DNA from 4 places in the Streptomyces diastaticus subsp. diastaticus genome. Region 3 is predicted to be linked to each of the others. Evidence: riboswitches for the same ligand, from Rfam matches in the RefSeq annotation. Region 3 holds a riboswitch; each other region holds the start of a gene.

Region 1 (7,684 bases), 730 kb from region 3:
TTGGCGTAGGCGAGGTGGAGTCCCTCGCCGTCGTGGCCCGCTCCGGCGAGCGGTACGAAGGTCTCCTTCATGCCGAACATGCCGGTCTTGACCGTGACCCACTCCGGCTTCCCCGTACCGTCGTCGAGGAAGACCTGTTCGACACTGCCGACCTTGGCGCCGTCGCGGTCGTAGGCGGTCAGCCCCACCAGCTGATCGGTGGTGAGGAAGCTGTCACCTGCTGTCATGTCGTGATCACTCCTTGGACGGCGCGTGGCGGAGGATTCCGGGAGCACCCCCAGGGGCCCACACACCCACGCCTCCATCGCGCACCCGGAACGCCGTCGCGGCAACCCGGGGCCGTGCGCCTCTCCTCTCCGGCGACCGGTGCCGTGCGGGCCGGAACGCGCCCGTGAGGCCCCAGGGAGGGCCGGGAGCCGGGCTCCGACGCCGCACGGCGTTACTCCATTCGGGTGAATCCCTTCCGGGAGGCCGCACGCCGCCTCCGGGACGGGCACGGCGGAGCCGGGGCGCCCCGGCTCCTGCCGCTCCCCGTCAGGGGCGCCCTGCGGTCAGGAGGCGGTGAGCGCGGCCCGGACGGTACGGGCCGCGGCCACCAGGTTCTCCAGCGAGGCACGGGTCTCGGGCCAGCCGCGGGTCTTCAGGCCGCAGTCCGGGTTGGCCCAGAGGCGTTCGGCGGGGATGGCCGCCAGGCCTTCGCGGAGCAGGGCGGCGGCCTCCTCGGCGTCGGGGACGCGCGGCGAGTGGATGTCGTAGACGCCGGGGCCCGCCTCACGCGGATAGCCGTGGGCGGCCAGTTCGTGCGCGACCCGCATGTGGGAGCGGGCCGCCTCCAGGCTGATGACATCGGCGTCGAGGTCGTCGATGGCCTGCACGATGTCGCCGAACTCCGCGTAGCACATGTGGGTGTGGATCTGGGTGCCCGGTGCCACCCCGCCCGTGGTGAGGCGGAAGGCCCGGGTGGCCCACCGGAGGTAGGCGGGCCGTCCGGCGGCGCGCAGCGGCAGGGTCTCGCGCAGCGCCGGCTCGTCGACCTGGATGACCGGGGTACCGGCCGCCTCCAGGTCGGCGACCTCGTCGCGCAGGGCGAGGGCGACCTGCGCGGCGGTCTCCCCGAGCGGCTGGTCGTCCCGGACGAAGGACCAGGCCAGCATGGTGACGGGCCCGGTCAGCATCCCCTTGACCGGCCGGCCGGTGAGCGACTGGGCGTACGCCGTCCAGCGCACCGTCATCGGCGCGGGACGGGAAACGTCCCCGGCGAGGACCGGGGGGCGGACGTACCGCGTGCCGTACGACTGGACCCAGCCGTGCCGGGTGGCGAGGTAGCCGGTGAGCTGTTCGGCGAAGTACTGGACCATGTCGTTGCGCTCGGCCTCGCCGTGCACCAGGACGTCGATCCCGGCCTTCTCTTGGAAGGCGATCACCTCGGCGATCTCGGCGGCGATGCGCTCCTCGTACCCGGCCGTGTCGATCCGGCCCGCGCGCAGGTCGGCGCGGGCCGCGCGGACCTCGCCGGTCTGCGGGAACGAGCCGACGGTGGTGGTCGGCAGCAGCGGCAGCCCGAGCCGCTCCCGCTGGGCCGCGGCCCGCTGCGGGTACGGCTGGGACCGGCGGGCGTCGGCCCCGGTGACGGCGGCGGTCCGGGCGCGGACGGCCGGGTCCCGGGTGAGCGGGGAGTTCGCGCGGGAGGCGAGGTCGGCGCGGTTGGCGGCGATCTCGGCGGCGATGGCGCCGGTGCCGTGGGCGAGGCCCGTGGCGAGGGTCGCGACCTCGGCGGTCTTCTGCCGGGCGAAGGCGAGCCAGCGCAGGACCCGCGGGTCGATGTCGCGTTCCGGCGCGGTGTCGAGCGGAACGTGCAGCAGGGAGCAGGAGGCGGCCACGTCGACGCGGTCGGCGAGACCGAGCAGGGTGGCGAGGGTGGCCAGGGACTTCTCGAGGTCGTTGATCCAGATGTTGCGGCCGTCGACGACACCGGCGACGAGCCGCTTGCCGGGCAGGCCGCCGACGGCGGCGAGGTCGTCGAGGTTGGCGGCGGCGGCCTCGGTGAAGTCCAGCGCCAGCCCCTCGACCGGCGCCTTGGCCAGCACCGGCAGCGCCTCGCCGAGCCGGTCGAAGTACGAGGCGACCAGCAGCCTGGGCCGGTCGGTGAGGGCGCCGAGGTCGCGGTAGGCGCGGGCGGCCGCGTTCAGCTCGGCCGGGGTGCGGTCCTGGGCGAGGGCGGGCTCGTCGAGCTGCGCCCACGCCGCGCCGGCGGCCCGCAGGTCGGCCAGGACCTCGGCGTAGACCGGGAGCAGCCGGTCGAGCAGGGTCAGCGGCTCGAAGCCGGCGGCGACCCCGGGGGCGGGCTTGGCGAGCAGGAGGTAGGTGACGGGGCCGACGAGGACCGGGCGGGCGGTGTGGCCGAGCGTGAGGGCCTCGGTCAGCTCGGCGACCTGCTTGGCGGAGTCGGCGCTGAAGACGGTGTCCGGGCCCAGCTCGGGCACCAGGTAGTGGTAGTTGGTGTCGAACCACTTGGTCATCTCCAGCGGCGCGACCTCCTGGGTGCCGCGCGCCATGGCGAAGTACCCGTCGAGCGGGTCGGCGTCGACGGCGGCCCGGTGGCGCGCGGGGACGGCGCCGACCATGACGCTGGTGTCGAGGACGTGGTCGTAGTACGAGAAGTCGCCGGTGGGCACCTCGTCGATGCCGGCCCCGGCGAGCTGGGCCCAGTTGGCCCGGCGCAGCCCGGTCGCCGTCTCCTGGAGGGCGCCGGCGGTGACGCGGCCCTTCCAGTAGCCCTCGACCGCCTTCTTCAGTTCCCGGTGCTGTCCCTGGCGGGGGTAGCCGTACACGGTCGGCCGTGCTGCCGCGGCCGCGGACTTCGCTGTCACGGAACTCTCCTTCGCGAGACGTCTCCTGCATCCCGGCCACGGGACGCGAGCGCGAAGGGACGACGGACCGGACGGCGGGGGTCCGCGCCCCGGGGGCGCGCCCGTCCGTCCGCTCTGTGCTCCTCCGACCCGCCCACGAGGTCACCGGGATGTCCGCACACGGATGTCGCGTGCGGGCAACGGGCAGGTCTTCGGACTCGCGGGCACGTCCGCCGAAGGCGGACACCTACTGGCCGTCGCTTCCCGGACCCGTTCCCCGGACCCAGTGCGTATGACGGCGTTCGTTCCCACTCACCGCTGCGGGGCAGTCCCGGATTCCCACCGGGTTCCCTCTTGCGACGCCCCGTCTGGCGGACGGGGCGAACCAGCTGCACGGGGCAGCCTAGCCGGGGGCGGGGGCCTCGCGGGGGTGGGTGTTCACATGGCGGGACGCGGGGGCGCTGCAGGCGTTCCCGCATCTCCTCCCGGGGCACCAGCGGGGCGAGCCGCCCGGGACGTGACGACCTGCCGCAGATCCGGCAGATCCTCATCGACACCCAGCGGAACGTGTACTCCGGGGTGACCGAGGACGAGGAGTTCCGGCAGCGGTTCCCGTGGTTCGTGGACCACTGGGGCGGGCACCCGGGGTTCTCCTGCGTGATCGCCCGCGACGGGGACGAGGTGGCGGGGTTCGCCTACGGTGCCCCCGGCACGGAGGGCCGCGAGTGGTGGCGTAAGCACCTGGACGAGGCGCCGGAGCGGGCCCGGACGTTCCACCTCTCGGAGCTGATGGTGCGCGAGCTGCCGCTGCCCTGAGCCCTGAACACGTGACGAGGGCACCCCGGCGACGGGGCGCCCCTCGGCGCGAGCGGGTGGCGACGGTCAGCAGGTGACCGTTTCCTTCCAGGCCTGGAGGCCCGAGGTCCGGTGGTACAGGTACGCGCCCTTGCGCAGGGTGGTGCACTTGCTGCCGCGGCCGGCCGTCACGCCGCCCCGTCCTGCCACCCCCCGCTCATCATCGCCGCCAGCCGCCGGGCCGCGTCCGGGCCGAAGCACAGCTCCAGGCTCTCGGCCGACTCGCGGGCGGCGCGCTCGCCGCGGGGGAAGAGGGCCGCCTCGTACGTGGCGAGGGCGCGCTCGGGGTCCTGCGGACGGGCCAGCAGAGCCGCGGCGAGTTCGGCGCCGTCGAGCATGGCGAGGTTGGCGCCCTCCCCGGCGAACGGGGACATGAGGTGGGCGGCGTCGCCGAGCAGGGTGACGCCGGGAGCGCGCTCCCAGCGGTGGCCGACGGGCAGGGCGTGGACGGGACGGGCGACGAGCGGGCCGTCGCCGTCGGCGAGGAGGGAGCGCAGGCCCTCGTCCCAGCCGTCGAAGTGGGCGAGCACCCGGCGGCGGGCGGCGGCCCGGTCGGCGAGGCCGAGGGAGTCCAGCAGCTCGGCGGGGCAGCGCAGGGCGACGTAGGTGTGCAGGCGGGCGCCCGGTTCGCGGTGGGCGAGGAGGCCCTTGCCCTGGTCGAGGGCGAAGAGCAGGCCGGAGCCGACGAGGGCGGCGGCACGGGGATGGCGGCGGTCGGCGTCGGTCAGGTCGGCCTCGACGAAGCTGACGCCCGTGTAGGCCGGGGCGGCGTCCGAGACCAGGGGGCGCACGCGCGACCAGGCTCCGTCGGCGCCGACGAGGAGGTCGGTGGTGAGAGTGGTGCCGTCGGCGAGGCGGACCTCGTGGCGGCCGCCTCCGAGCGGGGTGGCGGCGGTGACCTGGGCGCCCCAGCGGACCGTTCCGGCGGGCAGCGCGTCGAGCAGCAGGTCGCGCAGGGCCGCGCGGTGGACCTCGGGCCGGCCCCCCTCGGCGTCGTCGGCGTGGTGGACGGTGGCGTGCCGGTCCAGGACGCGCGTGGCCTCACCGCCGGGCTGCACCAGGCGGCGGAACCCCTCGTACAGCCCGGCCTCGCGCAAGGCCGCCTGGGCGGTGTCCTCGTGCAGGTCGAGCATGCCGCCCTGGGAGCGGGCGTCGCGGTCGGCGTCGCGGTCGAGGACGGTGCAGCCCACGCCGTGCAGGGCCAGGACGCGGGCGAGGGTGAGCCCGCCGAGCCCGGCGCCGACGACGAGGAGGGGGTGGTGCTCGGGTATGGGGGCGGTGGTCACGGTGACTCCTTGGGGGCTCGCGGGCACGGGGCGGGGAGAGCGCGGCGGCCGGGGCGGGAGAGCTGAATCCCTGGGGGCCGTCGTCACGACTCCACCGTAACGAACGCGTTCGTCGCGAACAAGTACGACACGAACAGGTGCGACACGAACACGATCCTCACGTCGCGAAGGCGCCGCCGGAGCGCCCACCCGCGCCTCAGGGCCGCCGTGCACCGCTCCACGGGAAAAGCGGAGGCCAGGGGTCGCACGCTCCCTCGCGGGCCCGGCGCGCCACGCCCCTTCACTTCCTGACGCCACGGCCGCACTTCCTTCACGTCTTGCGACAACTCTTGACGCCTCAGGTTTCCGGGAGAACCATCACCCCCCATGGAGAGCGCTCTCAGGCGCTCTCCCGCCTTTCCCTGTGGTCACTCGCTCCTGCCCTCCCCCCACTTCGACAGCTCAGGAGAGCCGACATGCCCACCACCCCCTTCGGACCCCCACACCCGGACGGCGGACCACGTCCCGGGACCCGGCGCCGCAGAACCGCCGCGGCGCTGCTCGCCGGCGCCCTCGCCGCGACGACGCTGGTCATGCTTCCCGCCACCTCCTCGCAGGCGGCGCCCGCACCCGCCGCGCAGAGCACGGCCGGCCCCGTCGAGGGCGGCGGCGACCTCGGCCCCAACGTCCACGTCTTCGACCCGTCGACGCCGGACATCCAGGGCACGGTCGACCAGATCTTCAAGGAGCAGGAGTCGGCCCAGTTCGGCGAGGGGCGCCACGCCCTGCTGTTCAAGCCGGGCACGTACAACGGCCTCAATGTGCAGATCGGCTTCTACACCGCGATCTCCGGGCTCGGCCTCTCCCCCGACGACACCCACTTCAACGGGGACGTGACGGTCGACGCCGGCTGGTTCGACGGCAACGCCACGCAGAACTTCTGGCGTTCGGCGGAGAACCTGTCGCTCAGCCCGGCCAACGGCACCAACCGCTGGGCCGTCTCGCAGGCGGCGCCGTTCCGCCGGATGCACGTGCGCGGCGGCCTCAACCTCGCACCCGACGGCTACGGCTGGGCGAGCGGCGGCTACATCGCCGACTCCAGGATCGACGGCGAGGTCGGCCCGTACTCCCAGCAGCAGTGGTACACCCGCGACAGTTCGGTCGGCGGCTGGACCAACGGCGTCTGGAACATGGTCTTCTCCGGCGTGCAGGGCGCCCCTGGGCAGGGCTTCCCGGAGCCGCCGTACACCACACTGGAGACCACCCCGATCTCCCGTGAGAAGCCGTTCCTGTACCTGGACGGCGACGAGTACAAGGTGTTCGTCCCCGAGAAGCGGACCAACGCGCGCGGCGTCTCGTGGGAGGGGGACCAGCAGGGTGAGTCGCTGCCGCTGGACCAGTTCTACGTGGTGAAGCCGGGGGCGACCGCGGCGACCATCAACGCCGCCGTGGACCAGGGGCTGCACCTGCTGTTCACGCCGGGCGTCCACCACGTGGACGAGACCATCGACATCGGCCGGGCGGACACCGTGGTCCTCGGCCTCGGCTACGCCACGATCGTCCCGGACGACGGGGTGACCGCGGTGAAGGTCGCCGACGTCGACGGAGTCCGGCTGGCCGGGCTCCTCATCGACGCGGGTGCCGAGAACTCCCGGACGCTGGTGGAGATCGGCGAGGAGGGCTCCTCCGCCGGCCACGCGGACAACCCGACGACCGTGCAGGACGTCTTCATCCGCATCGGGGGCGCCGGCCCGGGCAAGGCCACCACCAGCCTCGTCGTCAACAGCAACGACACGATCATCGACCACACCTGGATCTGGCGCGCCGACCACGGCGAAGGCGTCGGCTGGGAGACCAACCGCGCCGACTACGGCGTCCAGGTCAACGGCGACGACGTCCTGGCCACCGGCCTCTTCGTGGAGCACTTCAACAAGTACGACGTGGTGTGGGCCGGAGAGCGCGGCCGGACGATCTTCTACCAGAACGAGAAGGCGTACGACGCGCCGGACCAGGCGGCCATCCAGAACGGCGACACCCAGGGATACGCGGCCTACAAGGTCGAGGACTCGGTGGACACCCACGAGGGCTGGGGCCTGGGGAGCTACTGCAACTACAACGTGGACCCGGCCATCCGCCAGGAACACGGCTTCCAGGCACCGGTCAAGCCCGGGGTGAAGTTCCACGGGCTGCTCACCGTGTCGCTCGGGGGCATGGGCCATTACGACCACGTGATCAACCAGGTCGGTGAGCCCACCCAGGGTTCGGACACGGTCCCGTCGACGATCACCGAGTTCCCGCTGCCCTGACGCGCGGGGCGACACAAGGGAACGGGAGCCGGCCCCCGCGGTGGGGGCCGGCTCCCGGCGTCGTGGGGAGCGGGGTCACGCCGCCTTGAACCGGCGCAGCCGCAGCGAGTTGCCGACGACGAAGACCGAGGAGAAGGCCATGGCGGCGCCGGCGATCATCGGATTGAGGAGGCCGGCGGCGGCCAGCGGCAGGGCGGCGACGTTGTAGGCGAAGGCCCAGAAGAGGTTGGACTTGATGGTGGCGAGAGTGCGCCGGGCCAGGCGTACCGCGTCGGCGGCCACCCTGAGGTCACCGCGGACCAGGGTGAGGTCGCCTGCCTCGATGGCGGCGTCGGTGCCGGTGCCCATGGCGAGGCCGAGGTCGGCCTGGGCGAGGGCGGCGGCGTCGTTGACCCCGTCGCCGACCATG
Region 2 (7,684 bases), 1.5 Mb from region 3:
GCCAGGGGTGGCGAATGAAGCAAATCTGTTCCCTGATTGGTCAGTTGTAGTGCTCAATGGAAAGGGCGGGGGGACACACCACCGCGCGGTCCCCACGCCGAGTGGGGCACCGGCAGAAAGCGGATGAAAGGGGTTTGTTCGTGCCTGCTTTCCCACACAGTGCCGCACGGGCGCAGACGACTTCGGTGCCCGAGGCGCTGGCGTTGCCCGTGATCGAACAAGCGTTTCCGCGACATCGCCATGAGTATTGGCCAAAGCTTCAGGTGGAGTCCCGTGCCTGGCTGCTCGAAAAACGTCTGATGCCCGCCGACAAGGTCACCCGCTATGCGGACGAGCTCCGCTACACCGACCTCATCGCCGGCTACTACGTCGGCGCGCCGAGGGAGGTCATCTCGGCGATATCCGACTTCAGCACCTGGTTCTTCGTCTGGGACGACCAGCACGACCGGGACGCCGTCCACGGGCGGCGCGATTCCTGGTACCGGCTGAGCGCCGACCTGCACACCGCGCTGGACGCCCCCGGCGACCACCTGGCCCACCCGGAGCCGCTGGTGGCGGCCTTCGCCGAGACCGTCCACCGGCTGGGCGGCTTCCTCAGCGCCGACTGGAACCGCCGGTTCGCCCGGAACTTCCACGCCATCGTCGGTGCCTACGACCAGGAATTCGAGAACCGCGTCACCAAGGTCACCCCGAGCGTGGCCGATTACATCGAACTGCGGCGTCACACCTTCGGTCATTCCGTCTGGATCGACCTCCTCGAACCGACGGCGGGGCGTGAAATTCCCGAATCCCTGCGCACGAGCGGGCCGTTCATGGCGGCGGCCCGTCACTGCCAGGATTTCTCCGCCTGGTACAACGACCTCTGCTCACTCCCGAAAGAACTCGCCGGCGACGACCAGCACAATCTGGGAATCAGCCTCATACGTCATGAGGGTCTGTCGCTCGAAGAGGCGGTGACGGAGGTGAGGAAACGCGTGGAGAACTGCGTCACGGAATTCGAGGTGGCGGAGAAGGAATTGCGGGAACTCCTCGACGGACATCTCGCCGCGCTGCCCGGCGCGGCCGCTTCGGAAGAGGCACGGTCCGTCGCGGAGGCGGTGGGGTCCGCCGTCTTCAACATGCGCAACTGGTTCTCCTCGGTCTACTGGTTCCACCACGAGTCCGGCCGCTACCGCGTCGACAGCTGGGACGACCGGAGCACCCCGCCGTACGTCAGCGACCTGGCAGGTGACGCGTGAGCACCGAACCCGTCATCGAGCGCCCCGCCGCCCCGGGCCCGCGCACCGCGCCCCTGGTGGCCGGCAGCGTGCCCGTGCTCGGCCACGCCCCGAGCCTGGTCCGCGACCCGCTCGCCTTCCTCACCGGGCTGCGCGACCACGGTGACCTGGTCCGCGTGAAGCTCGGCCCGAAGACGGCGTACGCGGTGTGCGCGCCGGAGCTGGTCGGGGCGCTGCTGCGCAACTCCCAGGAGTTCGTGGTCGGCGGGCCGCTCTGGGAGAACCTGGAGGTCCTGCTCGGCAAGGGGGTGGCCACCAGCAACGGGGCCGACCACCGCCGCCAGCGGCGCATGATGCAGCCCGCCTTCCGGCCCGAGCGGATCGCCTCGTACGCGACCGTGATGGAGGAGGAGTCGCGGGCGATGGCCGACCGCTGGCGCGACGGGCAGGTGGTCGACATAGGCGCCGAGACGTTCAGCTGCGCGGTGCGGGTGGTCGCCCGTTCGCTGCTGGAGGTGGACTCGATCGGCGCCAAGGCCGACCGGATCAGCTCCTCCCTGCACACCGTCTTCAGCGGCCTGTACCGGCGGATGATCCTCTCCTTCGGGCCGCTGCACCGGCTGCCCACCCCCGCCAACCGCCGCTTCGAACGGGCGCTGGCCGACCTCCACCAGCTCGTCGACGAGGTGATCGCCGAACGCCACGCGGAGGGCAAGGGGCCCGACGACCTCCTCGACATTCTGCTGACCGCCGAGGACGGCGAGGGCCGGCCCCTCAGCGATCAGGAGATTCACGACCATCTCGTCTCCTTGATCGTCGCGGGGGCCGAGAATGTCGCCTCGACACTCGCCTGGTGCTTCCAGCTCCTCACCGAACACCCCGCGGAGGAACAGCGGGTGGCCGAGGAGGCACTATCCGTGGCGCCGGGCCGACCGGTGGATTTCGGCGATCTGGGCTCCCTGGAGCACACCCGCAATGCCATCGTCGAATCGATGCGCATACGCCCCGCGGCGTGGATATTCACGCGCCGCGCCGTCGCGGACACGGAACTCGGTGGCTATCGCATTCCAGCCGGTGCGGACATCATCTACAGCGCGTATGCGATGCAGCACGATCCGCGCTCATTCGACCGGCCGGACGTCTTCGACCCGGACCGCTGGATTCCTGAACGGGCCGAAAAGGTACCGCAGTACGCGATGATGCCGTTCAGCACGGGCAACCGGAAATGCCCCGGCGACCACTTCAGCATGGTGGAGGCCACGCTGATGCTCGCCACCGTGGTGCCCCGCTGGCGACTGGTCCCCGTCCCCGAGACCGACCCGGCGCCCCGCATCGGGATCACCCTCCAGCCCAAGCGCGCCGTCTTCCGGGTCGAGCGCCGCTGACCCGGGGCGCGCCGCGGACACCGACGCCCGCCGCCCGGCCCCCGGGAGGGGCCGGGCGTCGGGCGTCGGGCGTCCGCCCGGGCGGGCCCGGTCAGAAGTCGTCGTCGAAGGAGACGGTGCCCTCGACCGCGACCTGGTAGGCCGAGACACGGCGCTCGAAGAAGTTGGTCAGCTCCTGCACACCCTGGAGCTCCATGAAGGAGAACGGGTTCTGCGAGCCGTACACCGGGGCGAAGCCCAGCCGGGTGAGCCGCTGGTCGGCGACGCACTCCAGGTACTCGCGCATCGACTCGGTGTTCATGCCGGGCAGGCCCTCGCCGCACAGGTCGCGGGCGAACTGGAGCTCCGCCTCGACCGCCTCCTTCAGCATCGCGACGACCTGCTCCTGGAGCCTGTCGTCGAACAGCTCCGGCTCCTCCTTGCGGACCGTGTCGACCACGTCGAAGGCGAAGCTCATGTGCATCGTCTCGTCGCGGAAGACCCAGTTGGTGCCGGTCGCCAGCCCGTGCAGCAGCCCGCGCGAGCGGAACCAGTACACGTAGGCGAACGCCCCGTAGAAGAACAGCCCCTCGATGCAGGCGGCGAAGCAGATCAGGTTGAGCAGGAACTTGCGGCGGTCCGCCTGGCTCTCCAGCTGGTCCAGCTTGTCCACCGAGTCCATCCAGCGGAAGCAGAACTCCGCCTTCTCGCGGATCGAGGGGATGTTCTCCACCGCCGCGAAGGCGTCCGCGCGGTCCGCCGGGTCGGGCAGGTAGGTGTCGAGCAGCGTCAGGTAGAACTGGACGTGCACGGCCTCCTCGAAGAGCTGCCGGCTCAGGTAGAGCCGCGCCTCGGGGGAGTTGATGTGCTTGTACAGGGTGAGCACGAGGTTGTTGGCGACGATCGAGTCACCCGTGGCGAAGAACGCGACCAGCCGCCCGATCAGGTGCTGCTCCCCCGGGGAGAGCTTCGCCAGGTCGGCCACGTCGGAGTGGAGGTCGACCTCCTCGACGGTCCAGGTGTTCTTGATCGCGTCCCGGTAGCGTTCGTAGAAGTCGGGGTACCGCATGGGACGCAGGGTCAGCTCGAAGCCGGGGTCGAGCAGGTTCTTCGCCGTGCCCACGGTGTGCGCGTTCGCTGCCGGGGTGGTGTCGGGGGTGGTCATTACTGGCATGCCTCGCAGGACTCGGGGTTCTCCAGGGAGCAGGCGACGGCATCCGCTTCGGGGGCCGCCTGCGCCGGGACGGTGGCGGTGGCGGAGCCGCCGGCGGCGCGGGCGATCCGCGTGGCCGGACGGGACCGCAGGTAGTACGTGGTCTTCAGCCCCTTCTTCCAGGCGTACGCGTACATCGAGCTGAGCTTGCCGATGGTGGGCGTCTCCATGAACAGGTTCAGCGACTGGCTCTGGTCCAGGAACGGGGTCCGGGCGGCCGCCATGTCGATCAGGCCGCGCTGCGGCAGTTCCCACGCGGTGCGGTACAGCGCACGCAGCTCCTCGGGCACCCAGGCGAAGCCCTGCACCGAACCGCTGGCCTCGCGCAGCGCCTCGCGGGTCCGCGCGTCCCAGACGCCGAGCCGCTTCAGGTCCTCGACCAGGTAGGAGTTGACCTGGAGGAACTCGCCGCTGAGGGTCTCGCGCTTGAAGAGGTTGGAGACCTGCGGCTCGATGCACTCGTAGACACCGGCGATCGAGGCGATGGTGGCCGTCGGGGCGATCGCGAGGAGCAGCGCGTTGCGCATGCCGCTCCGCGCGACCCGGGCGCGCAGCGCCTCCCACCGCTGTGGCCAGGCCAGGTCGGTGTCGTAGTGGTCCGGATGGAGCACACCCTGAGCGGTGCGGGTGCGGTCCCAGTTGGGCAGCGGCCCGTTCCTCTCGGCGAGTTCGCAGGAGGTCTCGTACGCGGTGAGCATGATGCGCTCGGCGATCCGGGTGGAGAGCCGGCGGGCCTCGGGGGAGTCGAAGGGGAGCCGGAGCTGGAAGAAGACGTCCTGGAGGCCCATGGCTCCCAGGCCCACCGGCCGCCAGCGGGAGTTGGAGCGCTCGGCCTGCTCGGTCGGGTAGAAGTTGATGTCGACCACGCGGTCGAGGAAGACCACGGCGGTGCGCACCGCCTCGTCCAGCCGCTCCCAGTCGAGGGCGCCGCCGGTGACGAAGGCGCCGAGGTTGACCGAGCCGAGGTTGCAGACGGCCGTCTCACCGTCGTCGGTGACCTCCAGGATCTCGGTGCAGAGGTTCGAGGAGTGCACGGTGTGGCCGGGCAGCGCCGTCTGGTTGGCGGTGCGGTTGGAGGCGTCCTTGAAGGTCATCCAGCCGTTGCCGGTCTGGGCGAGGGTGCGCATCATCCGGCCGTACAGCTCACGCGCCGGGATGGTCCGCTTGGCGAGTCCCGCGGCCTCGGCCGCGCGGTAGGCCGCGTCGAAGGCCGCCCCCCACAGGTCGGTCAGCTCGGGGACGTCCGAGGGGGAGAAGAGCGACCAGTCGGCGTCGGCGTCGACCCGGCGCATGAACTCGTCGGGGATCCAGTGCGCGAGGTTGAGGTTGTGGGTGCGCCGGGCGTCCTCCCCGGTGTTGTCGCGCAGCTCCAGGAACTCCTCGATGTCGGCGTGCCAGGTCTCCAGGTAGACCGCGGCCGCGCCCTTGCGCCGGCCGCCCTGGTTGACGGCGGCCACCGAGGCGTCGAGCGTGTTGAGGAACGGCACGATGCCGTTGGAGTGCCCGTTGGTACCGCGGATCAGCGAACCCCGGGCGCGGATGCGGGAGTAGGCCAGGCCGATGCCGCCGGCGTGCTTGGAGAGCCGGGCGACCTGGTGGTACCGGTCGTAGATCGACTCCAGCTCGTCCTTGGGGGAGTCCAGCAGGTAGCAGGAGGACATCTGCGGGTGCCGGGTGCCGGAGTTGAAGAGGGTGGGGGAGGAGGGCAGGTAGGAGAGGGCACTCATCAGCCGGTAGAGCGAGGCGACCTCGTCGAGGGCCTGGACCGACTCGTCCGCGGCGAGTCCGCAGGCGACGCGCAGCATGAAGTGCTGGGGTGTCTCGATGACCTGGCGGGTGTGCGGGTGGCGCAGCAGGTAGCGGCTGTGCACGGTGCGCAGGCCGAAGTAGCCGAAGCGGTCGTCGGCCGCCGGATCGACCAGGGCGTCGAGCCGCTCGGCGTGCGCGGTCACGAAAGCGGCGGTGCGGTCCGCGATCAGGCCCTCGCGGTGGCCGGTGGCGACCGACTCGGTGAAGGCGGTGACGCCCTGGCCCGCGGCCTCCTCGGCGATGGTGCGGGTCAGCAGGCGGGCGGCGAGCCGCGAGTAGGCGGGGTCCTCGGAGATCAGACCGGCGGCGGCCTCCGTCGCGAGGGACCGCAGCTCGGCCTCGTCCGAGGCGGCGTTGCGGCCCCGGAGCGCGGCGGCGGCGACCCGGCCGGGGTCGGTGTCGGGGAGATCCGCGGTGAGGTCGGTGAGGGTACGCAGCAGCGCGCCCCCGGGGCCCTGGATCTCCTCGGCCCGCACCTCGGCCGTCGACGGATCGGCTGGCGCGATGGTCATGAAGCTCTCCCTCGCTCGGCACGGAGCCACGCGGAGGGCAGCGGATACGACGGGCGGCCGGGCTCTGGGGCACACGGCTCCGCACGCGTCCGCGAGCCCATTCCACGAGGCCCGGACGACATCGGCACCCGGGCCGGACGGCCGGGGTGCGCCGTCGGCAGGTCCTCGGACTCGCGGGCGCGCAGAAGCGCACCAACACACCGTTGCGGGACAGTTCCGGACTTCCACCGGATTCCCCTGCGGCGACAGCGAGCATGAGCATACATCTTGTGCCGCGCTCGGGAAGCGGCCCCATATCTTGTGTCGGGTGTGCCGTGAGGTGGGCCATTCGACCCACCCGTACCGGATGCCCGAACCGGGCGGAGGACCCCTCGGACAGGGCCCGGACGCCCGCCGGAAGGGCCCGGGAGCAGCACCGGGAAGGCCCTGGGCGGCGCCTTCCGGTAGAGCCCGCGCGGGACGCCTCCCGGAAGCGCGTGAAGCGGCGCGACGGCCTCGGAGAGCGTACGCGCACGGGCTCCGGGCCCGGGTGCCAGGGGCCGCGTGACGGTACCCGAGGGCGAGGCCGGCGACAGGGCGGTGCGACGCGGTCCGGGCTGGACGAGGGGACGACTCGGTTCGGGCGGTGGACGTGGGGCGCCGGCGGTGCGGCACGGTCCTGGCCGGGGGCGTGAGCCGGCCCAGACGAGGGGAGCCGGCCCGGTGCCGTCGAAAGGGCCCGCCCCGGTCCGGGCCCGAGGCCGTGCCCCCTCGCCGGAGACCGGCCGGACCGTCCGCCGGGCCTTCGCGCGTACCGCCCCGGTCAGGCCGGGAAACGGCGAAGCCGCCGACCCCGGGAGGGCCGGCGGCTTCGCCGTGCGGTCAGCAGCAGCGGAATCCGTCCCGTGGATCCGCCTCGCGGGCGTCCATGCGGCTGCGTTCGAACTGCCTGCGGGTCATCACCTCGGCGTCCGGGTCGTGGCGCCGGAGGTGCGCGGCGTACTTCTCGTACGCCGTCTCGCCCGACACCTCCCGGACGTACCAGCCGATCCAGCGCGCGCCGGCGCGCAGGCGGTGCGCCAGGACGCCAAGGCGGCCGGGGCGGTGGGCCGCCTCGCCGCTCATGCCTTGCCGCCGCCCTGCCCGGCGGGGGCGTCGCCGGCGCCGTCGTCGGCCGAGACGGGGGCCCCGGCGCCGACCAGGGCCAGTTCGGCCTTCTCCTCGGCGGTGGGGAACATCCCCGCCGGGGCGACGATCTTCGACTGCTCGAAGGGCGCCTCGGCCATCTTGACCGACTCGGGCCTGCGGATCGCGTTGTAGCTGACGCGGCCCGCGTCGACCAGGACGATGATGATCAGCACCGCGAAGACGATCGACAGGACTCCGTCCACGGTGGAGTTGGTCACCACGGTGTGCATGTCGCTCATCGACTTGGCCGGAGCCAGCACCTCGCCCGCGTCGATGCCGTCCTGGTACTTGGCGCGCTGGGCGAAGAAGCCGATGGCCGGGTTGTCCGAGAAGACCTTCTGCCAGCTCGCGGTGAGCGTGACCGCCACGTCCCAGACGAGCGGGACACCCGTCACCCAGGCC
Region 3 (7,684 bases):
CGACACCGTCGCGCGCAGTGGAGGGCGACCACGCCCCAGCTCGTGCCGGTGGTCGTGGACGGGGTCACCCACCAGGTGCCGCAGCGGCTGGTCAAGGCGTACGAGCGTGGCCTGCTGAGGCCCGGAGGCTGATTGCCGTGGCACGAGATCTTCTCCCCGTCACCGTGCTCTCGGGATTCCTGGGGGCGGGCAAGACCACTCTGCTGAACCATGTCCTCACCAATCGGGAGGGCCTGAGGGTGGCGGTGATCGTCAACGACATGAGCGAGGTCAACATCGACGCGGCACTCGTGCGCGGAGGTGAGGCCGCGCTGTCGCGTACGGAGGAGCGGCTGGTCGAGATGACCAACGGGTGCATCTGCTGCACCCTGCGCGACGACCTGCTGGAGGAGGTGGACCGGCTCGCGCGGGAGGGACGCTTCGACCACCTGCTGATCGAGTCCAGCGGTATCTCCGAACCGATGCCCGTGGCGGCGACCTTCTCCTTCCCGCGCGACGACGGGGCGATGCTCAGCGACCTCGCCCGGCTCGACACCATGGTCACGGTGGTCGACGCGGCCAACTTCCTCCCCGAGCTGGCCTTGGGTGACGAGCTCACCGAGCGCGGGCTCGATCAGTACGAGGGCGACGAACGCACCGTCAGCGACCTGCTGATGGACCAGGTCGAGTTCGCCGACGTCCTCGTCCTGAACAAGCTGGACCTCGTGGACGCGTGGGAGCGGGAGCGGCTGCAGGCCACGCTCAGCAGGCTGAACCCGGGTGCCCGGATCGTTTCCTCGCGCTACGGGCGGGTGGCTCCCTCCGAACTCCTCGGCGCCGGCCTCTTCGACCTGGAGAAGGCCCAGCAGGCTCCCGGCTGGGTCCGGGAACTCAACGGCGATCACGTGCCCGAGACCGAGGAGTACGGGATCTCGAGTGTCGTGTTCCGTGCGAGCCGCCCCTTCCATCCGGAGCGGCTGTGGGTGTTCGTCACCGAGGAGCTCGAGAGCGGCAGGTACGGCAAGGTGCTGCGGTCCAAGGGGTTCTTCTGGCTGTCGAGCCGCCCGGGCGTGACCGGTCTCTGGTCGCAGGCGGGCGCGGTCGCCAGGTTCGAACCCTCCGGCGCCCGTGCCGGCGCCACCGCACAGCACGGCCAGGAACTCGTCTTCATCGGCACCGAGCTGGTCGAGGAGTCGCTCGTCACGGCGCTGACCGCCTGCCTGATGCGCGATGAGGAGCCGTGGCCGGAGTCTGATCCCTTCCCCGAGTGGGCCGCCTACGGGATCGACGGCGCCTGTGAGTACGAGCACGCGCGAACGGTCGCACCGGCGGCGGGCGTCTGAACTCCGGGCCGGACGGTGGACGCGGCCACGGCACCGTCCGGCCCGGTCCTCTCCTTCGGCCGCGCCCCTCAGTACCGGGACTCAGGTGGCTGACGCACCGACGCCTGGGAGACACGCGCTGTGTTCACCAGTCGCACCGTGCCCAGGGCCTCCACGGAACGGAGGGTGCCGATTCCGTGAAGCGGAGCGGCGTCCACCGTCGCCGGCCGTTCGCCGGCCGCGAGAGCCAGTTCTCTGAGCCCGGGGAAGGCGGCGACCACCTCCGCCAGGTCGTGACCGTCCTCGACATCCACGAGCCGGAGCGACTCGATACGAGGAAACGCGGCGCCCGCGGTGGCGAAGGCACCCACCAGGCGCGCGCTGAACGCCAGCGTGGACAACGACGGCATGTCGGCCAGTGTCCTCAGCCCGCTGGGCGGCGGCGGGAGGGGTGCTTCGTCAGGATCGTTGAGGCGCAGGGTGGTCAATGCCGGCCAGAACTCGCGAAGTGGCGTGAGGTCGGTGACGGTGCTGGGAACGCCCAGGTCCTCGAGCGGCGCCGTGGTGGGCAGCGCGTCGAGGTCACGGCAGGTCATTCCGTCACCCACGAAGAGTTTCCGGAGACCGGTGAGCGCGTTCAGGCAGTGGTAGTCGCTCATCCGGGGGAGTTGCCGCAGGAGCAGCTCGCGGAGGGGTAACTCCACGACGGGGGAGAGATCGGCGACCATGGGGCCGTCGATGAGAGAGAGACGGCCCAGGTGGCGGTACGCCTGGAGAAAGTCGAGGTGGGTGAGGCGCTCACAGCTCAGTGAGAGCTCCTCGATGTTCTTGTCGCACAGCGCCCGCGTGATCTCAGGGCCCGTGAAGGGTCCGAACAGTGCCACGTAGGGGTGGGGAGGGAAATGCGAGAAGGCCGCGAGTTCGGTGTGCGTGCGCACCAGGAGGTGTGGTCTTCCTTCCAATGAAAGGCCGGACAGAATGGCCTTCTGGTACCTCGCGTGGTCGAATTCGCCCCATTCGCTGAGTATGACGTTCCTGACGTTCGGGGAGGGATGGTCCCGGTACTCGGCAAGTTTCGGCAGAGCCGTGTCGGTTCCCACCAGGGCGGCCGCGCAGACGACGGCCGCCGCCTCGTGCTCGGTCAGCCCCTCCGGGCCCGGGAGGAGTTCCAGGGTCACATGCCCCACCTCGGCCAGCGCCTTCGCCTCGCTGTAGGTCCTGGGCGGCAAAAGAGCTGCCGCGCGCAGTTCCACCTCCTGGCGCACTTCTGGATCCAGTTCGGTGGCGTGTTCCAGGCAGGCGGCGGCGAGAAGATGCAGCCGGACACGGTGTCGGCCCACCTTGTCACCGCGCCTGAGCAACTGGGTGAGCAGGCGCCCGCGTTCGTGGGGCCTGCCGTGTGCGACGGCCATGCGGACGACGTCCTCCCACTGGTCCAGGTGGGCGTTGCGTACGAGGAGGGAGAAGTCGCGGTGTTCGATGACGGCCCTGGCAGCGAGATAGTCCTGGAAGGTGCGGTGCACGAAGTCGACCACACCCTCGGCGGGCTCACGGAGCAGGCCGGAGCGGGTCAGCAGACGCCGGTACACCTCCTCGGCGGAGGACGCGGTGACCACCGCGCGGTTCATGGCGGGCAGGGTCTGGTCGATGAGAGCGATGGCGTCCTCCCGGTCCATCTGGGAGTGGCCGTTGCGGATCAGCCAGTAGGCCAGCCTTTCCAGAAGCAGAACCTGGGACCTGTAATCCATCTGCACGCCGTCGTCGATGCTCCGCTGCAGGTCGCGCCGTTCCAGCAGCATGCGTAGACCCGCCTCGTACAACTCCTCGCGTCCTCGGGGCAGAAAGCCTCGGCTGGTCCGGTGCAGGGCGCAGATCAGGGCGCACATCAGGGGGTTGGTCGCCAGCCTTGAGAGGTCCTGCCTGCTGCGGACGGTCGCGATCAGGCGGTCGGCCTCCTCCTGAGCGTTTCCGGCTGCGGCATGCCAGCGGTTGATGAAGGTGGTGACGTCCTCACCGTTCATCGGCGTCAGGGAGAGTTCGTGGAACTCGTCGGCGCCCAGCCAGTTCTCGCGGACCGCCGAGGGCCGTGCGGTCACCAGCCAGACGTTGCCGGGGAACTCGCGGAGCAGGTCGCGCAGCCATCGGCGCGTGCCGTCCCGCTGCGATTCCGGTACCTCGTCGATGCCGTCCACCAGAAGCAGGGCGCGCCCGGCGGTGAGGACGCGCTCCGCCCACCCGGACGGCGCCGTGTGCGGACACCCGACCGCTGTCAGGAAGTCGGAGGGAGTGGGGAGTTCCCGCCCCGCACGGGTGAGAGAGCGCAAGGGCAGGACGAACGGCACGCGTCCGAAGAGGTGGGCCAGGTCTCTGCTGGGGCGGCGTTCAGCGGTGGTGACGGCCAGCCACTGCACAAGAGTGGTCTTGCCGGCACCGGCGACACCGCGCAGCAACACCCTCTCCCTGCCCGCGAGAGCCTGCTCGGCCCGCTCTGGCCGGTCGGCCGGCCGGCCGTGATCGGCTGAGGCTTCGGTATCCGTCCGCTGCGTCTTGCCGTCCACCGCCTCCAGGCTCAAGTAGGCGTCGTCCAAGGGCCAGTCGTCGTCCACCTCGATGCCGAAGACGGTGAGGCGCCCGTGCCGCTGGACCAGGTGCCGCCGATAGCGCTCCTCGAAGCCGGCGTCCTCGGTGTACCGGGTGGGGAGACGTTGCGTGAGTGAGTCGATGGCCTCGACCAGGCGCCGGGTCTGTCGGGCCTCCTCCACCAAAGTGCGGGCCACGAACGTGGAACGCCTGGTGAAGAAGTCGATGATGTGCAGGCAGGCCACCTGGAGCAACTGGTCGTGGAGCTGATCGGCATCCTCGGACAGAAGGTCGTGTGGCCTCGCGCTCAGAGTGGCCGCCAGCTTCTCAGGCCCGAGCGCCACGGCCTGGACGTCGTCCATCTCCAGGTCACCGAGCCGGTACAGGGAGAGCGCCAGGGACCGGACCACGGCCTCGTGTTCGCCGGGCGCGGGAGTGTCATGAGGTCCAGCCGCTGCCACCGCTCGCTCCAGCAGCCGCCACACCAGCTTCTCGAGATCGTCGACGGTCAGTGCGCGCTTCTCACCCCGGAAGGAGACCAGCGAACCGATCCGCACCGGTTCGGCCACCAGGCCCGCGCCTGGCTGCTCCTTCCGGAAGAGTTTCCTGACCAACGGGGTGATCGCAGCCGACCCCACCCGTAAAGCCACCGTTCCGGCATCCACATTCCCACCTCCGGTCAGAGCGTAAGGGAGTCCGCCCGCCCCTTCGCCCGTCGTCGTCGCGCGGGACGGCTGTCAGCGCTCGCGCGTTCCGCTCGGGGGCCGTCCGGTGACCGCCGGTGCCGTGTGTGAGGCCGCCAGGGAGTTGTCCTCGACCGACCTCGGGTGAGGGATCATGGTCGGTTGACATGTCGCCATGAACCACCCGGGAGCGAGTGGTCCGGGAGAGCCCGTCCGCGCAGCCCCTGGCTGTTTCCGGCGAGGCGTCCTCGCACCGCTCCGGCGTGTACCCCGGCGGCCGCGCACTCACCTACGTCCCCCGGCGGACGGCGGACCGGCCGGGATGGAAGGATGAGGCGCAGAAAGGCGACGGCGGAACGAGGAAGCCGGTGGAAATCCGGCGCGGTCCCGCCACTGTGATCGGCGAGCGAGCCCCGCACACGACCACTGCCCTGACCGGGTGGGAAGGCGCGGGGTGGGCGACGACCCGAGAGCCAGGAGACTCACGCGGTCGCCTCCTCGACACCACCCCGGGGCGGATCTCCCCGGAGAGAGGAACGATGCCGTATGCCCGCCGCCACCGTCCCGCCCAGCCGGGAACCGGCCCCCTGCCGGGTCGTGGTCTGCCGCGACTGCTGCTGCGGTACCGCGAAGGTGCCCGGAATCGACCACGCCGCCCAGACCGCGCGGCTGCGTGCCCAGGTGCCGGTACGGGTCTCCGACTGCCTCGACGTGTGCGAGCAGGCCAACGTCGTCGTGGTCCAGCCTTCCGCGCAGGGCCGGGCGAACGGCGCCCGGCCCGTCTGGCTGGGACTGGTCAACGACCCTGAGGCCACCGAGGACATCGCCGCCTGGGCACGCGCCGGCGGCCCCGGCGTGGCTCCCCTGCCGGACATCCTCGACCTCCACACCGTCACGCCACCGCGACGGCGAACGGCCCGTTGACAGGCCAGGGCGGGCGGCCCGGCGCGTACCCGCTCGCGTCGGGCCTGCCCGCCGACGCCCGGGCCCCGGCCGGCGCTGTCACCGCCGCACTGGCCGAAGTGGCCGGGCTCGGCGGCTTCTTCGTCCTGCGGGCCGGCGGTCCGAACGAGGGCTGGCATCCGCTCGCCCGTTCCCACGCCGCCGGATGCACCGACCTCGTCGCTGCCGTGGCGCGCCGCCACCGCACCCGGGAGCCGCGCGTCGGCGTCTCCATCGCCCAGCTCGGCCACGCGGCCCGCCTCTGGTCGCCACTCCTGGCCACCGCCGTGCTGCACGGCATCGTGCTGGACCTCACGGAACTCCAGCGGGCCGACGAGGGCCCCGCGCTGCGGCTGCCGCGTCCGGCCGGCTGGCGCGTCGACAGCCTGGACGCCACCGCCGCCGACGCCCTGTACGCGCAGGCGGCGTCGCACCTGCTGGGCCTGGCCGACGGTCTGCGCGTCAAGATCGCTCCGCGCCTGCTGGACGGCAACTCCGCCTCGGCGCTCGCCGAAGCAGCCCGCGCCGTGCTGACGGCCCGCCCCGGAGCGCACGGCCCGCTCACCGCCCTCACGACCAGGCTCCTGGTTACCGGACACCTGGCGGGAACCGGCACGCTCACCACCCCCGGCTTCGCCTTCCGCCGCCGCAGTTGCTGCCTCTACCACCTCGCGCCGAACGGCTCCCCGTGCGGCGACTGCGTCCTGGCGAGGGGCGCACCGGAGAGGTGACGCGTGCGGGCGTTCCGGTCGATCACCTCGCGCCGTGGGCGAGAATGGCGCCTCGGCGCATCGGTCGGGGAGGGTACGCGCGTGCACGCTCAGGAAACCACGTTCAGCAAGCTCGTCCAGGGGGAGCAGCAGTTCCAGGTCCCCCTGTACCAGCGCACGTACAGCTGGCAGCGGGAAGAGCTGCGACAGTTGTGGGCCGACGTGCTCGAGACCGTCGAGGACCGGCAGCAGGGCGGCGCTGCCGGCGGGCACTTCCTCGGGTCGGTGGTGCTGGCTCCCGAGCGGGTCGCGGCCGGGGGCATGCGGCGCTGGCTCGTGGTCGACGGCCAGCAGCGGATGACCACACTCATGCTCGCCTTCACCGCTCTGCGCGACCAGTTCCGTGGCCGCGGGGAGGAGCGGAGGGCGGCGAAGATCAACGACCTGCTCCTGGTCAACGCCTATCAGGACGGCCTGGACCGTTACCGGCTGCTGCCGACCCAGGCCGACCGGGAGGCGTTCACCGCCTGCCTGGACACCCTGCCCAAGGCCGGTGGCGCGGGGAACGTGGGTGCCGCGTACCGCTTCTTCGGCGCGGTGCTGGCCGACGGCGCGGAGAGCGGCGGGGCGGTCTGGCTGGACGCCGTGGAATCCGTGCTGGGCGGCTGCCTGTCCATCGTCGCGATCACCGCGGCGGAGGGCGACAACGTCTACCGGATCTTCGAGTCGATCAACAACACGGGTGTGGGACTGAGCCAGAGCGACCTGCTGCGCAACTACCTCTTCATGTACCTGCCCGCCAAGGGGGAGGAGGTCCACCGCAAGTGGTGGCTGCCCATGCAGGAGCTGCTCGGCCCGGACAACCTCGAACTGCTGGTCTGGCTCGACCTGGTCGTCGCCGGCAACAGCCGGGCCCGCCAGGGCGACATCTACCGGGACCAGAAGAAGCGCCTGGAACCGCTGGTCGACGACGAGGAGGCGCTGGCGGGCGAGATCGTCCGCCTCGCCGTCCGCGCCGAGCGGCTGATGCGCGTCGTGGAACCCGCACGGGAGCCGCACCCGCGGATGCGTACCGTGCTGGAACGCCTGGCTCGGTGGGGTGGCCAGGTGCACTATCCGCTCGCCCTGCACCTCCTCGACCTGATGGACGAGGGCCGCGCCACGGCCGAGGACGCGGCGGCCGCGCTCGCCTACGCCGAGAGCTACATGGTGCGCCGGCTCCTCGCGGGCCTCTCCACGACGGGCAGCAACCGGGTGTTCATGGAACTCCCCAGGGAACTCGGCGAGGACGGCTCCCCGGCCGAGGCGGTGCGGCGCCTGCTGTCCCGCCACCGCACCGGCCCACGGGCCTGGCCCGGTGATGACACCGTCCGGGAGGCGATCCGCACCCGCCCATTCTACAAGAGCGGCCGTGCCGGCCAGCGCTTCCAGATCCTGCGCAGGCTGGAGGAGAGCTACGGGTCGAGCG
Region 4 (7,684 bases), 520 kb from region 3:
GCGGACGCGAGGACGAGCACGCAGGCGGCCGAGGAACTGGCCCGGCGCTGGGCCACCGACCCGCGCTGGCGGGGCATCGAGCGCACCTACAGCGCCGAGGACGTGGTCCGGCTGTCCGGCAGCGTCCGCGAGGAGGCCACCCTGGCCCGGCGCGGCGCCGAACGGCTGTGGCGGCAGCTGCACGAGCTCGACTACGTCCACGCGCTCGGCGCCCTGACCGGCGGCCAGGCGGTGCAGCAGGTGAAGGCCGGGCTCCAGGCGATCTACCTGTCCGGCTGGCAGGTCGCCGCCGACGCCAACCAGGCCGGCCACACCTACCCCGACCAGAGCCTCTACCCCGCCAACTCGGTGCCGCAGGTGGTGCGTCGGATCAACAACGCGCTGCTGCGCGCCGACCAGATCGCCACCGCCGAGAACGCCGGCGACACCACCGACTGGCTCGCGCCCATCGTGGCCGACGCCGAGGCCGGGTTCGGCGGCCCGCTGAACGCCTTCGAGCTGACCAAGGCGATGATCGCGGCGGGTGCGGCCGGCATCCACTACGAGGACCAGCTCGCCTCGGAGAAGAAGTGCGGGCACCTCGGTGGCAAGGTCCTCGTCCCCACCTCGCAGCACATCCGCACCCTGAACGCGGCCCGCCTGGCCGCCGACATCGCCGACGTGCCGACCGTCGTCATCGCCCGCACCGACGCCCTCGCCGCCAACCTGCTCACCAGCGACGTCGACGAGCGCGACGCCGAGTTCGTCACCGGCGAGCGCACGGCGGAGGGCTTCTACCGAGTACGGAACGGGATGGCCCCGGTCATCGCCCGCGGTCTGGCCTACGCCCCGTACGCCGACCTGATCTGGGTGGAGACCGGCACCCCGGACCTGGCGCAGGCCCGCGAGTTCGCCGAGGCGATCCACGCGCGGTACCCGGACCAGATGCTGGCCTACAACTGCTCCCCGTCCTTCAACTGGAAGGCCGCGCTGGACGACGACCAGATCGCCAAGTTCCAGCGCGAGCTGGGCGCCATGGGCTACAAGTTCCAGTTCATCACCCTGGCCGGGTTCCACTCCCTCAACCACGGCATGTTCGACCTGGCCCGTGGCTACGCCGAGCACGGCATGACCGCCTACGTGGATCTCCAGGAGAAGGAGTTCGCCGCGCAGGCGCAGGGCTTCACCGCCGTCAAGCACCAGCGCGAGGTCGGCACCGGCTACTTCGATCTCGTCTCCACGGCCGTCAACCCGGCCTCCTCCACGACCGCGCTGGCCGGGTCCACGGAGGAAGAGCAGTTCCACTAGGCCGCCGAGCCGGACGCCCCGCGTGCGGCCGGCCCCGCCGGCGGAGGGGGACGAACCGTCTCCGTCCCCCTCCGCTCCCACCTCCCAGGAGAGCCCGATGACCACCACCGCACCCACCCACCAGCAGCTCCGTGTCCTCGCCGCGCCCGGTCACCGGCACGACGAGATCCTCACCCCGGCCGCTCTCGCCTTCGTCGGCAAGCTCGTCGAGGCGTTCGCGTCGCGTCGACGGGACTTGATGAAGGAACGCCGCCGGCAGGTACTGCGACTGGCGTCCGGCTCGCCTCTCGACTTCCCCATGGTCACCGCCCGCGTCCGGGCCGACGCCGACTGGCGCGTGGCGCCGCCCGCGCCCGGTCTGACCGACCGCCGGGTGGAGATCACCGGGCCGCCGGAGCGCCGCATGGCCGTCAACGCCCTCAACAGCGGTGCCAAGGTGTGGATGGCGGACTTCGAGGACGCCACCGCCCCGCTGTGGGACAACGTCGTCGGCGGGCAGCTCACCCTCCTGGACGCCATCGAGCGCCGGATCGACTTCACCACGCCCGAGGGCAAGGAGTACCGGCTGGGGGACCGGCTCGCCACCATCATGGTCCGGCCGCGCGGCTGGCACCTCGACGAGGAGCACCTGGAGTACGACGGCCGCCCGGTGCCCGCCGCGCTCGTCGACTTCGGCCTGTACTTCTTCCACTGCGCCCAGCGGCAGATCGACGCCGGGTACGGCCCCTACTTCTACCTCCCCAAGCTGGAGAACAGGTACGAGGCCCGGCTGTGGAACGACGTCTTCCTGCTCGCCCAGGAGCTGCTGGGCATCCCGCGCGGCACGATCCGCGCCACCGTCCTCATCGAGACGATCACCGCCGCGTTCGAGATGGAGGAGATCCTCCACGAACTGCGCGAACACAGCGCGGGACTGAACGCCGGCCGATGGGACTACCTCTTCAGCATCATCAAGACCTTCGGCCACCGCACCGACTTCCTCCTCCCGGACCGGGCGAAGGTCACGATGACCGCCCCCTTCATGCGGGCGTACACCGAACTCCTCGTGCGCACCTGCCACCGGCGCGGCGCGCACGCCATCGGCGGCATGGCCGCCCAGGTGCCGGGCAAGGACCCGGCCGCGAACGAGGCCGCTTTCACCAAGGTCCGCCTCGACAAGGAGCGGGAGGCCGAAGACGGCTTCGACGGCTCCTGGGTCGCCCATCCGGCACTCGTCCGCGTCTGCCGCGACGTGTTCGACGGCGTTCTCGGTGAGCGGCCCCACCAGCTCGACCGCACCCGCGACGACGTCGAGGTCGCCCCGGCCGACCTGCTGTCCGTGCGCCGGATCAGCGGGCCGCCCACCGCTGACGGGGTGCGCACCAATATCTCCGTCACACTGCGGTACTACGCCGCCTGGTTGCGCGGCCAGGGCGCGGTCGCCCTCGACGGGCTGATGGAGGACGCGGCCACCGCCGAGATCGCCCGCGTGCAGATCTGGCAGTGGCTGCGGCATCGGGTGATCGACCGCGAGACGGTGCTCGAACTGCTCGCCGACGAGATCACGGCGCTCGGCGCCGAATACCCGTGGGCCTCGGCCGAAAACATCCGCCCCCTCTTCGAGCAGACCGCGCTGGCGGGTGAGTTGCCGCTGTTCTTCACCCCCGACGCCTACACCCGCCACCTCGTGCGCCGATCGCAGGTGCAGGTGTGAGCGCCGGCGTCACCCGCGTCGGCGTGGTCGGCGGCGGGCAGATGGGCGCGGGGATCGCCGAGGTCTGTGCGCGGGCCGGACTGGACACCGTGGTCTGCGAGGTGGACGCGGTCGCCGCACGCGCCGCGCGGGACCGGATCGCCGGCTCCCTGGACCGAGCCGTACGACGCGGCAAGCTGAGCCGCGAGGCCGCCGCCGACGCCCGTACCCGGCTCGTCTTCACCGGCAGCCTGGACGATCTCGCCGACCGGCAGCTCATCATCGAGGCCGTCATCGAGAATCCGAACGCCAAGACCGAGGTCTTCGCCGCCCTGGACAAGATCGTCGAAGACCCCGCAGCCGTCCTCGCCACCAACACCTCCTCCCTGCCCGTGATGCGGCTCGGCATGGCCACCTCCCGGGCGGACCGGGTCGTCGGCCTGCACTTCTTCAACCCCGTTCCCGTCCTGCCGCTGGTCGAGGTGGTCACCTCGCTGCACACGTCGGCCGGGACGACCGTCCTGGTGGAGGACTTCGCGTCCCGGACGCTCGGCAAGACGGTTGTCCGCTCCAAGGACCGGGCCGGCTTCGTCGTCAACGCGTTGCTCATCCCCTACCTGCTCTCGGCCGTGCGGATGGCGGAGTCCGGGTTCGCCACCGCCGCCGACATCGACGCGGGCATGGAACTGGGCTGCGCCCACCCGATGGGACCGCTGAAACTGGCCGACCTCATCGGCCTGGACACCGTGGTGTCCATCGCGGAGTCCCTCTACGACGAGTTCCGCGAGTCTCTTTACGCTCCTCCTCCGCTGCTCCAGCGGATGGTGGAGGCGGGACTGCTGGGCCGGAAGTCCGGCCGGGGGTTCCACAGCTACGCCCAGGGCTGAGGGCCTGGTACGACGCGGGCCGAGGGGCCCGCGGCGCCACAGGGGTGAGGGTCCCTGCGGCACGGCGGGAAGGGGCGGTGAGCGCGAGTGCGGCGTTCGCCGCCCCTCACCGCTGCCACCCGCCGGGACGCCCGACCCGCCTTCCGCATGATGGACGGCACTCTTCCTTTCGCGGCGCCACCCCGTAGGGTGACCGCAGCAGCTGGTTCGCCCCGTCCGCCAGTCGGGGTGTCGCAAGAGGGAACCCGGTGGGAATCCGGGACTGCCCCGCAGCGGTGAGCGGGAACGACCGCCGTCATACGCACTGGGTCCGACGTACCGGGCCTGGGAAGCGACGGCCAGTAGGTGTCCTTTACGACGAAGGACGTGCCCGCGAGTCCGAAGACCTGCCAACTGCCCGCGCGCGGACCGATCCGTGCGCGGACATCCCGGTGACCTCGAGGGCGGGTCGGCGAACACACCAGACGGAACGACCGCGCCAGTGCCGCGCGAGGTCGGGTCCGTCCGGTCCGTCACACCCTTCGCGCTCTCGTCCCGTCTCCGGGATCTCAGGGATTCATCTCGCGAAGGAGATCTCCGTGACAGCCAAGTCCGCAGCCGCGGCAGCACGGGCCACCGTGTACGGCTACCCCCGCCAGGGCCCGAACCGGGAACTGAAGAAGGCGATCGAAGGCTACTGGAAGGGCCGCGTCACCGCCGACGCCCTCCAAGCCACCGCCGCCGAACTCCGCCGGAACAACCGGCAACGGCTCGCCGACGCTGGCGTCCACGAGGTGCCCACCGGTGACTTCTCGTACTACGACCACGTCCTGGACACCACCGTCATGGTCGGCGCGATCCCCGAGCGGCACCGCTCCGCGGTCGAGGCCGACGCGACGGACGGCTACTTCGCGATGGCGCGCGGTACCCAGGATGTCGGTCCGCTGGAGATGACCAAGTGGTTCGACACCAACTACCACTACCTGGTCCCCGAGCTGGGTCCCGACACCGTCTTCACGGCCGACTCCGGCAAGCAGGTCGGCGAGCTGAAGGAAGCCCTCGCCCAGGGACTCACCGCCCGGCCCGTGCTGGTCGGCCCCGTGACGTATCTTCTGCTGGCCAAGCCCGCCCCGGGCGTACCCGCCGACTTCGAGCCGCTGACCCTCCTGGACCGGCTACTGCCCGTGTACGCGGAAGTGCTCGCCGACCTGCGCGCGGCCGGCGCAGAGTGGGTGCAGCTCGATGAACCCGGCCTCGTGCAGGACCGTACCCCGGCCGAGCTGAACGCCGCCGAGCGCGCCTACCGCAATCTCGGTGCTCTCACCGACCGGCCCAAGCTGCTCGTGGCCTCCTACTTCGACCGGCTCGGGGACGCACTGCCGATCCTGGCGCAGGCCCCGGTCGAGGGACTCGCGCTCGACTTCACCGATGCCGCGGCCGCCAACCTGGACGCCCTCGCGGCCGTCGGCGGGCTGCCCGGCAAGCGCCTGGTCGCCGGTGTCGTCAACGGCCGGAACATCTGGATCAACGACCTGCAGAAGTCGCTGTCCACCCTCGGAACCCTCCTCGGCCTCGCCGACCGCGTCGACGTCGCCGCTTCCTGCTCCCTCCTCCACGTCCCCCTGGACGCGTCCGCGGAAAAGGACGTCGATCCGCAAATCCTGCGCTGGCTGGCCTTCGCCCAGCAGAAGACCGCCGAGGTCGTCACGCTCGCCAAGGGCCTCGCCCAGGGCACCGACGCCATCACCGGGGAACTCGCCGCCAACCGCGCCGGCCTCGCCTCACGTACGAGCTCGCCGATCACCCGCGACCCCGCCGTCCGGTCCCGTGCCGAGGCCGTGATGGACGCAGACGCCCGCCGTTCCCAGCCGTACGCCGAGCGCACCGCCGCCCAGCGCGCCCACCTCAGGCTGCCCCTGCTGCCCACGACCACCATCGGCTCCTTCCCGCAGACCGGCGAACTGCGCACCGCCCGCGCCGACCTGCGTGCCGGGCGCATCGACACCGCCGGATACGAGGAGCGCATCAAGGCAGAGATCCAGGAAGTGATCTCCTTCCAGGAGAAGACCGGCCTGGACGTCCTGGTGCACGGCGAGCCCGAACGCAACGACATGGTCCAGTACTTCGCCGAACAGCTCACCGGCTACCTCGCCACCCAGCACGGCTGGGTCCAGTCCTACGGCACCCGCTACGTCCGCCCGCCGATCCTGGCCGGCGACATCTCCCGCCCCGAGCCGATGACCGTGCGCTGGACCTCGTACGTCCAGTCGCTCAGCGACCGGCCCGTCAAGGGCATGCTGACCGGACCGGTCACCATGCTGGCCTGGTCCTTCGTCCGCGACGACCAGCCCCTCGGCGACACCGCCCGCCAGGTCGCCCTCGCCCTGCGCGACGAGGTCAACGACCTGGAGGCGGCCGGCACCTCGGTCATCCAGGTGGACGAGCCCGCGCTGCGCGAGACCCTGCCGCTGCGGGCCGCCGACCGGGACGCCTACCTGGCGTGGGCCACCGAGGCGTTCCGGCTCAGCACGAGCGGGGTGCGGCCGGACACCCAGATCCACACCCACATGTGCTACGCCGAGTTCGGCGACATCGTGCAGGCCATCGACGACCTCGACGCCGACGTCATCAGCCTGGAGGCCGCCCGCTCCCACATGCAGGTCGCGCGCGAACTCGCCGCCCACGGCTACCCCCGCGAGGCCGGACCAGGTGTCTACGACATCCACTCCCCGCGCGTCCCGAGCGCCGACGAGGCCGCTGACCTGCTGCGCACCGGCCTCAAGGCGATCCCGGCCGAGCGGCTGTGGGTTAACCCCGACTGCGGCCTGAAGACCCGCGCCTGGCCCGAGACCCGCGCCTCGCTGGAAAACCTGGTCGCCGCCGCCCGCACCGTCCGGAGCGAGCTGCCCGCCTCCTGACCGAAGAAGGCAGTGGGCCGGGACGCCACAGGCGTCCCGGCCCTTCCGAGAGCACCGCCACAACCAAGGACAGGAAGGCGGACCGTCAGTGCCCGGCAAGCCGCGGCAGGTCGTCGTGGACGGCAAACCCATGATCGCCATGCCCGAAAAGCAGTTCGAAAGCCTGCTGGCCATGCGCAGACAGCTCGGCAGCCAGACCGCCAAGCTGCGCATGCTGCGCGACACCCTGACCGACCTGAGCGAGTTCCTGGACACCGTGGCCGAGGCACTCGACACCGCCGGCACGGACGGGTCACGCGAGACCTCGTCGCCCCTGACCGCGGAGATGCGCCGACGGGCCCGGCAGGCACGCGGCGTCGCCGGGTCAGGGCGGGCTTCGAAAAGGCGGCACTCGCCCGACCGTAATCGAACTTAGGTATACCTAATTTCTCATCACGACACAACATCTGGGGTGTGCACACCCCCGTTATGTTTTCTGCGGCTCCGCAACGGGGCCGCTGGCCTCTGGGCCCGGCATGACTGTGTCCCCCTGTCGAAGGAATGACCTGGGGGGTGGTGTCACCGGGCCCGGGGGTGTTCGTCGGAGACGCTGATCAGAGGTCCGGCCACCGTCCGGTCCGGTGCAATGCCGGGCGGTTCGCGGGCGGCAGGTCTGCATAACGTGGATGCGCGAGCACGACACCCGAGCCGAGGCCGGCACCGTCAACACCCCTGGGAAGGGCGCGATGTTCGAGATCGAAGGCGTGGGCGTGTTCCTCGGCCTGGACGTCGGCAAGAGCAACCATCACGGCCACGGGCTCACCCCGGCCGGGAAGAAGGTCTTCGACAAGCCGCTGCCCAACAGCGAACCGAAACTGCGGGCCGTTCTCGACAAGCTGACCGCGAAGTTCGGCACCGTGTTGGTGATCGTGGACCAGCCCGCCTCGATCGGCGCCCTCCCG

The links. Region 3 has a riboswitch for cobalamin ahead of Sdia_RS20015 (hypothetical protein). Riboswitches for the same ligand answer to the same signal wherever they lie in the genome.
Region 1: linked by a shared signal. The riboswitch ahead of metE (5-methyltetrahydropteroyltriglutamate--homocysteine S-methyltransferase) and the one ahead of Sdia_RS20015 (hypothetical protein) in region 3 are both predicted to bind cobalamin.
Region 2: linked by a shared signal. The riboswitch ahead of Sdia_RS26380 (ribonucleoside-diphosphate reductase subunit alpha) and the one ahead of Sdia_RS20015 (hypothetical protein) in region 3 are both predicted to bind cobalamin.
Region 4: linked by a shared signal. The riboswitch ahead of metE (5-methyltetrahydropteroyltriglutamate--homocysteine S-methyltransferase) and the one ahead of Sdia_RS20015 (hypothetical protein) in region 3 are both predicted to bind cobalamin.

The regions. Positions count from the first base shown of each region.
Region 1 covers NZ_BLLN01000005.1:1,274,659-1,282,342, forward strand. Annotated here, with positions in the region: gene Sdia_RS23035 (PRC and DUF2382 domain-containing protein) at 1-227, opposite strand, end outside; gene metE (5-methyltetrahydropteroyltriglutamate--homocysteine S-methyltransferase) at 552-2,870, opposite strand; cobalamin riboswitch at 3,036-3,254, opposite strand; gene Sdia_RS23045 (hypothetical protein) at 3,417-3,665, shown strand; gene Sdia_RS23050 (FAD-dependent oxidoreductase) at 3,833-4,990, opposite strand; gene Sdia_RS23055 (pectate lyase-like domain-containing protein) at 5,446-7,275, shown strand; gene Sdia_RS23060 (heavy metal translocating P-type ATPase) at 7,351-7,684, opposite strand, start outside.
Region 2 covers NZ_BLLN01000005.1:2,095,977-2,103,660, reverse strand. Annotated here, with positions in the region: gene Sdia_RS26395 (terpene synthase family protein) at 141-1,238, shown strand; gene Sdia_RS26390 (bifunctional albaflavenone monooxygenase/terpene synthase) at 1,235-2,602, shown strand; gene Sdia_RS26385 (ribonucleotide-diphosphate reductase subunit beta) at 2,694-3,746, opposite strand; gene Sdia_RS26380 (ribonucleoside-diphosphate reductase subunit alpha) at 3,746-6,115, opposite strand; cobalamin riboswitch at 6,255-6,377, opposite strand; gene Sdia_RS26375 (YbdD/YjiX family protein) at 6,977-7,219, opposite strand; gene Sdia_RS26370 (carbon starvation CstA family protein) at 7,216-7,684, opposite strand, start outside.
Region 3 covers NZ_BLLN01000005.1:548,074-555,757, reverse strand. Annotated here, with positions in the region: gene rpmF (50S ribosomal protein L32) at 1-132, shown strand, start outside; gene Sdia_RS20025 (GTP-binding protein) at 138-1,322, shown strand; gene Sdia_RS20020 (NACHT domain-containing protein) at 1,391-4,519, opposite strand; cobalamin riboswitch at 4,924-5,047, shown strand; gene Sdia_RS20015 (hypothetical protein) at 5,111-5,488, shown strand; gene Sdia_RS20010 ((2Fe-2S)-binding protein) at 5,533-6,237, shown strand; gene Sdia_RS20005 (GmrSD restriction endonuclease domain-containing protein) at 6,319-7,684, shown strand, end outside.
Region 4 covers NZ_BLLN01000005.1:31,296-38,979, forward strand. Annotated here, with positions in the region: gene aceA (isocitrate lyase) at 1-1,287, shown strand, start outside; gene aceB (malate synthase A) at 1,385-2,980, shown strand; gene Sdia_RS18020 (3-hydroxybutyryl-CoA dehydrogenase) at 2,977-3,846, shown strand; cobalamin riboswitch at 4,046-4,242, shown strand; gene metE (5-methyltetrahydropteroyltriglutamate--homocysteine S-methyltransferase) at 4,425-6,743, shown strand; gene Sdia_RS18030 (hypothetical protein) at 6,832-7,158, shown strand; gene Sdia_RS18035 (IS110 family RNA-guided transposase) at 7,469-7,684, shown strand, end outside.